4 regions of the Propionibacterium acidifaciens genome follow, and region 2 is predicted to be linked to each of the others. Evidence: riboswitches for the same ligand, from Rfam matches in the RefSeq annotation. Region 2 holds a riboswitch; each other region holds the start of a gene.
What was found. A riboswitch is a leader RNA that binds a small molecule or an ion and turns the genes downstream of it on or off. The one in region 2 is predicted to bind cobalamin.
Positions count from the first base shown of each region.

Region 1: it holds a riboswitch for cobalamin, as region 2 does, so the genes downstream of both, EGX94_RS07645 (ABC transporter substrate-binding protein) here and EGX94_RS00875 (anaerobic ribonucleoside triphosphate reductase) in region 2, are expected to answer to the same signal.
Region 3: it holds a riboswitch for cobalamin, as region 2 does, so the genes downstream of both, EGX94_RS05595 (FecCD family ABC transporter permease) here and EGX94_RS00875 (anaerobic ribonucleoside triphosphate reductase) in region 2, are expected to answer to the same signal.
Region 4: it holds a riboswitch for cobalamin, as region 2 does, so the genes downstream of both, cobI (precorrin-2 C(20)-methyltransferase) here and EGX94_RS00875 (anaerobic ribonucleoside triphosphate reductase) in region 2, are expected to answer to the same signal.

Region 1 covers NZ_CP033719.1:1,812,893-1,815,084, reverse strand. The annotation lists gene EGX94_RS07650 (ABC transporter substrate-binding protein) at 1-214, opposite strand, end outside; gene EGX94_RS07645 (ABC transporter substrate-binding protein) at 336-1,373, opposite strand; cobalamin riboswitch at 1,430-1,606, opposite strand; gene EGX94_RS07640 (coiled-coil domain-containing protein) at 2,097-2,192, shown strand, end outside.
Region 2 covers NZ_CP033719.1:207,229-209,420, forward strand. The annotation lists partial or broken gene EGX94_RS00875 (anaerobic ribonucleoside triphosphate reductase) at 1-1,304, opposite strand, end outside; cobalamin riboswitch at 1,457-1,671, opposite strand; partial or broken gene EGX94_RS00880 (ABC transporter ATP-binding protein) at 1,718-2,180, opposite strand.
Region 3 covers NZ_CP033719.1:1,314,096-1,316,287, reverse strand. The annotation lists gene EGX94_RS05600 (ABC transporter ATP-binding protein) at 1-310, opposite strand, end outside; gene EGX94_RS05595 (FecCD family ABC transporter permease) at 307-1,326, opposite strand; cobalamin riboswitch at 1,497-1,679, opposite strand; gene EGX94_RS05590 (thiamine pyrophosphate-dependent enzyme) at 1,803-2,192, shown strand, end outside.
Region 4 covers NZ_CP033719.1:355,385-357,576, reverse strand. The annotation lists gene EGX94_RS01535 (DNA polymerase IV) at 1-935, shown strand, start outside; cobalamin riboswitch at 1,057-1,186, shown strand; gene cobI (precorrin-2 C(20)-methyltransferase) at 1,216-2,013, shown strand; gene cobM (precorrin-4 C(11)-methyltransferase) at 2,010-2,192, shown strand, end outside.

The sequences.
Region 1 (2,192 bases), 1.5 Mb from region 2:
GGGAGAGCTGGATCTCGGTGGACGACTGGTTCAGCGAGACGGTGCGCTCGGGGGCCTTGTCGAAGTGCAGCTCGTGGCCGCAGTTGGTGATGGTCAGCGGGAAGCCGCCCGCGGCCGAGCCGGACTGCGTGGACGAGTCGCCGGCATTGCCCGAGCAGCCGGCGAGCAGCAGCGAGGCGGCGGCCAGGCCGATGAGCGGGGTGCGGATGCGCATGATGTTCGTTCCTCCTTGCGATGGCCCGGTGGACGGGGGACGCCGTGGCACGGGCGGCGTCCCGGTCGCGCGCTCGCGGAGCCGGGCGGGCGCGGGCGGCGATGGTGCAGATGGGTGCGGGTCAGCCGGATTCGGCGAGGGCCCCGGCCAGGGCCTCGGCGAGGTCGACGGTGCGCATCGACGGGTCGAGCGAGGAGCCAGGGACGATGACGTAGCGCCTGTTGCGCACCGCGTCCATCTGGGCCGTGACCGGGTTGGACTCGAGGTGGGCGATCTTGTCGTCGGCGGTGTCCCCGGACTGCATGGCGCGCTTGAGGTCGCCGAGGACGAGGACGTCGGGGTTCTTGGCCGCGACGTCCTCCCAGTTCACCTGCGGCCATTCCTCGTCGGAGTCGGCGTAGATGTTCGTGGCTCCGACGGTGTCGGCGGCGATCTGCGGGGCCCCGATGCCGCCCGCGCTGTAGGGGACCTCGTCGGAGGAGTACCAGTAGAAGACGGTCCTGCCCCGGGAGCCGGCATCCGAGGCCGTCCTCGCGGCCGCGTCCATGCGGGCCCGGAGCTCGCCGACGAGCTCGTCGCCGCGCTCTGGTACGCCGTGGATGGCGGCCAGGTCGCGGATCTCCTGGTGGATGTCGTCCATCGTCAGGCGCCGGCCGGTCGTGTTGTTGTTGACGATCGTGCACTCGTACTCGGGCAGGTACGCCGGGATGCCGAGCTCGGCGAACTTCGACTGCGGGGCGACGCCCTCGTCGGTGAAGGTGTACTCGAAGGCCGCGGTGACCAGGTCGGGGTTCTTGTCGAGCACCGTTTCGAGCGACGGGTAGTTCATGGCGAGCTGCTCGATCGAGGAGTTCTCGTCGGCGTACTCGTCGAGCACCTGGTCGGACCAGGCGGCTGTGCCGACCATCTGCGGGCCGGCCCCGAGGGCGAGCTGGATCTCGGTGGAGGCCTGGTTGATCGTCACCGCGCGTTGGGGAGGCGCGTCGAAGTGGAGCTCCTGGCCGCAGCGGGTCATCGTCAGCGGGAAGCCGGCCTGGACCGAGGCCGGGGCGGACGAGGATCCGGCGCCCGCCGAGCCCGACGAGCAGCCCGCTGCGATGAGCGCGCAGCAGCAGATGACCGTACCGATGCGGATGGCAGGGGGAATTGTCCGCCCCATGGCGGTTCTCCTTCGAGGTCGGGGTGCATGCGCGGCACCCGCTGCCTGCGCCCCGTCCTCGGGACGCGTCACCGATCGGTCTTCGGACTCGGGCTCGCCCGCCGGGATCGTCCTTCCCAGGCCGTGGTGCCCAGTGGATCGTCGATCCGGCGTCACCCATACCGCTGCGCGTCAGTTCCGGCCTCGCACCGGATTCCCTGCTCCTGCGAGCACTCGATGACGCGAGCACCATATCCCATTGCCGTCGTCAGGACGAGCAGGGGGCAGCGGCCCGCCAGCACCGACGACGACTCAGTACGATGCGTCCCGAGCACCGAGCGGCTGCACCGCCATCGGGGGACTCAACGACGCGCAGGGACTCGACGGCGCGTCCCGCCGACAGCACGGGCGGCGCAACCCGGGCTCCGACGCCGCCCGCATCCGGAGGGCGCGCCCTCCGGATGCGCCGCGCCCGGCGCGGACCGCTTCCCCTTCGTGGCCTCGGCAGTTATCGTGATCCTGAGGCGTTCGTCGCGCCGCTCCACTCTCCGCGCCCGCGGGCGCGGGTGACGCGTGACCGTCGCGACCGCGAGAGCGCGCCGCAGGCCCGACCGGGCCGGGCGCGCTCCCACGAACAACAGAAAGCAGAGAACCGTGAATCGGGACCTTCCCCTTTACTCGAAAACGGCTTCTCGTGCCGGGCACCGCCGGTGGCGTCCCGCACGAGTCGCGCTGTCCGTCGCGGTGGCGTCCGCCCTGCTCCTGGCCCAGGGAGCCGCGAGCGCCCGCGCCGACGACCTCGATGACCAGTACGCCGCGCTCCAGGACCAGATCGCCGGT
Region 2 (2,192 bases):
ACCCGGTCCTGGCCGCCGAGCCGCTCCGAGTCGATCCACACCCCCTGCCCCATGAGGAACGGGAAGTTGCGCACCCGCTTGCCGGCCTGGATCGTGAAGCGCTCCATGAGCTGGCCGATGACGAGCTGGATGCGCTCGTCGAGCGTGCACAGGAAGCAGTCGACGTCGCCGTCGGCCTCGATCGCCAGGCGCGGCAGGTTGATCGTCGTGAAGGAGAGGTTCCCCCGTCCGTGGGTGACGGCCCGGTCGGGGTCGTGGACATTGGCCATGACCCTCGTGCGGCAGCCCATGTACGCGATCTCGGTCTCGGGGCGGCCGGGGACGTGATGAACCCTGTTGAAGGGGGCGTCCTGGAACGAGAAGTTCGGGAAGAGGCGCCCGGCAGTGACCCGGCAGGCCAGCTGCAGCAGGTCGTGGTTGGGGTCGCCGGGGTCGAGGTTGACGCCCTTCTGGACGCGGAAGATCTGGATGGGGAAGATCGCGGTCTCGCCGTTGCCCAGCCCCGCCTCGGTCGCCAGGAGCAGCTGCCGCACGACCATCCTCGCCTCGGGCGAGACGTCCGTGCCGTAATTGATCGAGGAGAACGGCGTCTGCGCCCCGGCGCGAGAGTTCATCGTGTTGAGGTTGGCGATGAAGGCCTCCATCGCCTGGTAGGTGAGTCGTTCGGTCTCGCGCACGGAGCGCTCGCGGATCCGGGCGTGCAGGGCCTCCAGGTCGGCGCGCTCGCCGAGCAGGCCGCGCAGATAGGCGCGCTCGTCGCGCAGCTGGGCCGCGGAGGGCTCGAGGACGACGTGCGGCGGGTAGACCGCGACGGGTTCGACGCCCAGGAGCCGGGCGGCCGTGTCCGCATTCTCCAGGAACCGGCTCTCGAGGGTCCTGCGGACCCCGGGGGCCATGTCGACGTCGAAGTTGGGGATCGCCTGCCCGCCGTGCTGGTCGTTCTGGTTCGACTGGATCGCGATGCAGGCGAGCGCCGCGTAGGAACCGATCGACTGCGGTTCGCGCAGGTGGCCGTGACCGGTCGAGAAGCCCCCGCGGAACAGATCGGTGAGGCTGATCTGGCAGCAGGTCGTCGTGAGCGTGTAGAAGTCGAGGTCGTGGATGTGGATGTCCCCGAGCCGGTGGGCGGCCGCGTACTCGGGGGCGATGATCTCGGAGAGGTTGAGGTGCTTGGCGCTCTCGGTGCCGTAGCGGAGCATGGCGCCCATCGAGGACTGGCCGTCGACGTTGGCGTTCTCCCTCAGGGCGTCGTTGGCCGCGGTGTCCGCGGCGGCGATGCCGCGCAGGGACTCCATGAGGGCCGAGCCGCCCTGGGCGGGGCGGGGCGGGCGGCGTGTGATCGAGCCACCGGAATGCACGGATGTCGTCATCGACGGGGCCCCTCCTCGTGGCCCGTGCCGCGCGGCGGACGGGAGGACCCTCCCCCCGGCCGCCCGCGAGGCGGTGTCGAGTGCCGGGCCGCGGCCCGGTGCTGGCAGGTCTTCGGACTCGAAGGCGCTTCCCCGAGGGGGCTTCCTGGTCGGCGCTTCCCAGGCCGGGGCCCAGTGCTCATGCCGATGTCGTTCCTTCTCACCGCTGCGGGGCAGTCCCGGATTCGCACCGGCTTCCCTTTTCACTCCCCACCACAACATCTAGTGTCGAGGCGGGTCGACCAGCACCACGGAATGTATCAGGGGCGCTCGCGCGGAGAGCGCGACACACCCAGGGCCTCACCTTCTCACTGCCGGACCCGACCCCGCCGGGCCTCCGGGGAGTCGTCGGGCATCCGGTCGCCGGGGGCCCGACGAACCTCGGCCCCGGGGCCGCCGCCCCGGCCCCGCCCACAGGGCACGATGCATCGGGGTACCGGTCACCGGGTCGTCGACGACGAGCACCGCCACGCCGAAGACCTCCTCGACGATCCGCGCGGTGACGACCTCGGCCGGGGTCCCCTGGGCGACGACGGCGCCGCCCCTCGTCGCCGCGTAGCGGGCGGCCTGGTTGAGAGGTCGTGAAGCACGGCCACCATCGTCCGGCCCTGCCGGTTGAGCTCCGCGAAGAGTTCGAGCAGGTCGATCTGGTGGGCGATGTCGAGATTGGGTGGTGGGCTCGTCGAGGAGCAGCAGAGGCGTCTCCTGGGCGAGTGCCATGGCCACCCAGACGCGTTGGCGCTGACCGCCGGACAGCTCGTCGACGGGGCGCCGGGTACGCCG
Region 3 (2,192 bases), 1.1 Mb from region 2:
CCGGAGGGGTCTCCTCCTGCGAGACGAACGAGATGACGCGGGCCCGTTCGCGGGGCCGCATGGCGCCCACTGGGCGTCCGTCGAGCAGCACCCGGCCGGCGGCGGGCTCGGCGATGCCGGCGGCGGCGCGCAGCAGCGTCGACTTGCCGGCGCCGTTCGTGCCGACGAGCGCCAGCTTCGTGCCGGGCGGCACGGTGAGGCTGACGCCGCGCACGACGACATGGCCCTCGACCTGGGCGGCGACGTCCTCGAGGCGGATCTCGGGGATCGGCCCGATGCCGCGGTGCGTGCGCCTCGTGCCGCCCCTCATGCGTCACGACTCCCGAACGCGTAGCGGCGCCGCCCCATGAGGACCAGGAAGACGGGTGCCCCGATCACGCCGGTGACGACGCCGATCGGGATCTCCTGGGGGCTCACGACGACGCGCGAGACGACGTCGACCCACAGGAGGAACAGCGAACCGACCAGCGCGGCGATCGGCAGCATCCGGCGGTGCAGCGAGCCGACCGTCATGCGCGCCGCATGCGGGACGATGAGCCCGACGAAGCCGATGCCGCCGCTGACGGCCACGAGGCAGCCGATGAGCACGCCGAGCCCGATGAACAGGCCGACGCGCATCGCCCCGACCCGCACGCCGAGGGCCGCCGCCGTCTCGGGGCCGGCGGCCAGGGCGTCCAGCCAGCTGCTGACGGCCAGCATCGCGGTGCCGACGACGGCGACCGCGAGTAGCGGCAGCAGCAGCTTCTCCCAGCTGGCGCCGGCCACCGAGCCGAGCATCCAGAACATCACCGAGGTCGCCGCGTGGTTGTCGTCGGAGAGGAAGACCATGAACGAGGCGACCGCCGAGAACGCCGAGGACAGCACGACGCCCGACAGCACCATGCGCAGCGGCGTGAGGCCGCCCTGGGCCTGCGAGACGCCGAACACCGCGCCCGCCGCGCCGAGCGCCCCGAGCAGGGCGCCGGCCGACAGCGAGTAGACGCCGAACCGGGCCAGCACCCCGAAGACGAGCACCGCCGTGGCGCCCACCGAGGCGCCCGAGGAGATGCCCAGCAGATAGGGCTCGGCGAGCGGGTTGCGCACGAGGGTCTGCATGCCCGCGCCGCCGATCGACAGGCCGGCGCCGACGAGCACCGCCAGCAGGGCGCGCGGCATGCGCAACTGCCAGATGATCGTCGCGAACGGGGAGGAGACGGGGTCGCCGGACAGCTGCCCGCGCACGACCGCCCAGACGTCCGCCAGCGGGATGCGCTCGGAGCCGAACGCCAGCGACAGCACGATGCTCACCGCGATGGCGACGACGAGCCCGATGATGACCGGCGTCAGGGCGACGCGGGCGCCGCGCCGGGCCGGTGCGGCGGATCCCCTCGTCCTCATGCGGCGCCCCGCGCGTGGGCGAGGGCGCCGCCATCACGGCGCGACCGGTACCGGCGGGGGACGCTGAGGGGCACGGGACCTTCGACCTTCATCTGGGGCGTCTGTGAGCGCGAGACGCCGAGCGGACGGGCGAGCCGACAGGTCTTCGGACTCGGATCACCCGGGACCGGCCCCTTCCCGGGTCTCCCCAGTGGGTCTCGTGCCGGCCCCGTCACCTTCACCGCTGCGCGCCAGTCCCGGATTTCCACCGGAGTTCCCTGGCGCCCACATCAGTGGGCGCGATCGACTCGACACACAGAGTAGACCCCTGGGGGTCGGGCCGGCGAGGCGGAGGGGATGTTCCGGATTCCGGGACTCTCGCCCTCCCCCCTTGTTACCAGGTAGTAGGTTACTTGATCGTAAGTTGTGGTGCGGTGAGAGGAACGATGGTGGACATCGAGGATCCGACGCAGCCGGTGCGGTTGCTCACGCCCGAGGGGGAGCTCGTCGAGGACCCCCGCTTCCGCTGGCGGGGCGGTGACGGGAGCCTGGTCGAGATGCTCCGCGGAATGCGCCGGGGCCGCCGGTTCGACGTCGAGGGCGCCGCGCTGCAGCGCCACGGGGAGCTCGGGCTGTGGCCGCCGCTGGTCGGTCAGGAGGGCTACCAGGCGGGGATCGCCGCCGCGCTGAACCCGGCCGACATGGTCTTCGCCACCTACCGTGAGCAGTCCCTGGCCCTGGCGATGGGGGTGAGCCCGGCCGACATACTCGCCCTGTGGCGCGGGGCGGGCCTGTCGCGCTGGGACAGCGCGGCCACGCGCATGGCGCCCTACTCG
Region 4 (2,192 bases), 150 kb from region 2:
TCGCGCCGATGAGCGTGCGGGCCATCCCCGGCATCGGCCCGGCCACCACTGAGAAGCTCAGCCGACTCGGGATCCGCACGGTCGCCGAGCTGCGCGAGGCGAGCCCCCGCGAGCTCGTCCGCGAACTCGGCCGGGCCGTGGGGGAGTACGTCCACGGCATCGCCTTCGCGCAGGACGACCGGCCGGTGGCGCCGCGAGGGGAGGCCAAGTCGATCTCGGTCGAGGACACCTTCGAGCAGGACATCACCGAGTCGGCCGCGGTCGCCGAGGTCATCGCCGCCGACGCCAGGCTCGTCGCCGTCCGGCTCGCCAGGGCGGGCCTGTTCGCCCGCACCGTCACCGTCAAGGCCCGCATGGCCGACTTCAGCACGGTGAGCCGCTCACGCACCCTGCTCGGCGCCACCGACCATCCCGAGCGCATCGCCGCCGTCGCCCAGGGCCTGGCCGGGGCGATCGACCCCCGCGGCGGCGTACGGCTCCTCGGCGTGGGCGTCTCGAACTTCACGCAGGCCGCCCAGGAGGAGCTCTTCGAGGTCGACGACGCGGAGCCGGCCGCCGGCCGGCTCGTGCGCCACGACGAGGCGGCCCCGTCGGTCACGGTGCGCCATCCGGAAGCCGGCTTCCCGCCCGGCATGGACGTCGAGCACGACGAATGGGGCCGCGGCTGGGTGTGGGGCTCGGGGCACGGCATCGTGACGGTGCGCTTCGAGCACCGCGGCGGGCCCGTCGGCCCGGTCCGCTCCCTGCGCGCCGACGACCCCCTGCTGCACCGCGCCGGGCTCCTCCCGCTGGCGGCCGCTGTGCCCGAGGACGACGAGGACGACGGGCACGGGCCGGGCTGGGCGCGCCGGATGCGCGACCTGGGCGCCGCGCGGGTGCCGTCCGAGGACGCCCGGCCGTCGCCCGGGGAGAGCGCCCGCACGGTTCACAACTGACCTGCCGTCCGAGGGCGCCCGGCCGTCGCGGGCCCGGGCCGCGGGGCCGTGCCGGCCCGCCGCCGGTCCGCCGCGCGGGGCCCTGCGGCGCCCGAGGCTGGGGGCGGGGGCTTCGGGCGTGTGACACACTGTGCAGTGCAGTTCCGACGAGGAATCCGGTGCCCGGCCGAGCCGGTGGTCCGGAGCGGTCCCGCCACTGTGATCCGGCTCCGGCCGGTCAGCCAGACACTCGCGGCGCTGCACGGCGAGAACCATTGGGCGAGGCACCTGAGGAGGCCATGTGAGCGAGAGCGCGCGCCCCGACATCGGATCCGGCGGCCCCGGTCGCGGCGGCGGCCGGCGGCGCTTCATCGGGGTCGGGGTGGGCCCCGGCGATCCCGAACTGGTCACCTTCAAGGCGGCGAGGGTGCTGCGGACGGCCGGCGTCATCCTCGTCCCCGCCACCGAGGCCTCCGCCGACGGCCCCGGGCGCGCCGAGCGGATCATCGCCGACGTCGTCCCCGACGGCGCGGCCCGCATCAGGCGCATCCCCTTCTCGATGGCCCAGCGCCGCGGCGTCGGCGCCCGCCGCGCCGACAGCTGGCGGGCCAGCGCCGACGCCGCCGTCGAGGCCTTCGGGTCCGGCTGCCGCACCGTCGCCTTCGCCACCGTCGGCGACCCGGCCGTCTTCTCCACCTTCAGCTATCTGCGCGCCACGCTCGCCCGGCGCATGCCCGACGTCGACTACGAGCTCGTGCCCGGCATCACCGCCATGCAGGCCCTGGCCGCCGCGAGCACCACCCCGCTGGCCGAGGGCCGCGAGATCCTCGCCCTCGTGCCGGCCACCGTCGGGCCCGACAGGCTCGGGCGGCTGCTCGACGTCGCCGATTCGGCCGCCATCTACAAGGGAGGACGCACGCTGCCCGAGGTGCTGCGGGCCCTGCGCGAGCGCGGCCGCCGGGCGGTCATCGGCACCGACGTCTCCCTGCCCGACCAGCGGCTCGTCGACCTCGACGAGATCGACGCCGACGAGACGCTGCCCTACTTCTCGGCCGTCCTCACGACGCCCGAGCGCACCATCACAGGAGGCCGGATATGAGCGAGCGGCCCGCAGGAGCCGAGCCCGCGGACGACGAGCCCGACGTCGACGCGATCGACCATGCGCGGATCGACGCGCCGCCGGTCCCCGCCCCCGGGCACGACCGCCCGCGCGGCCTCGTCGTCTTCGTCGGGGCGGGCCCCGGCGCCCCCGACCTGGTGAGCGTGCGCGGCGCCCGC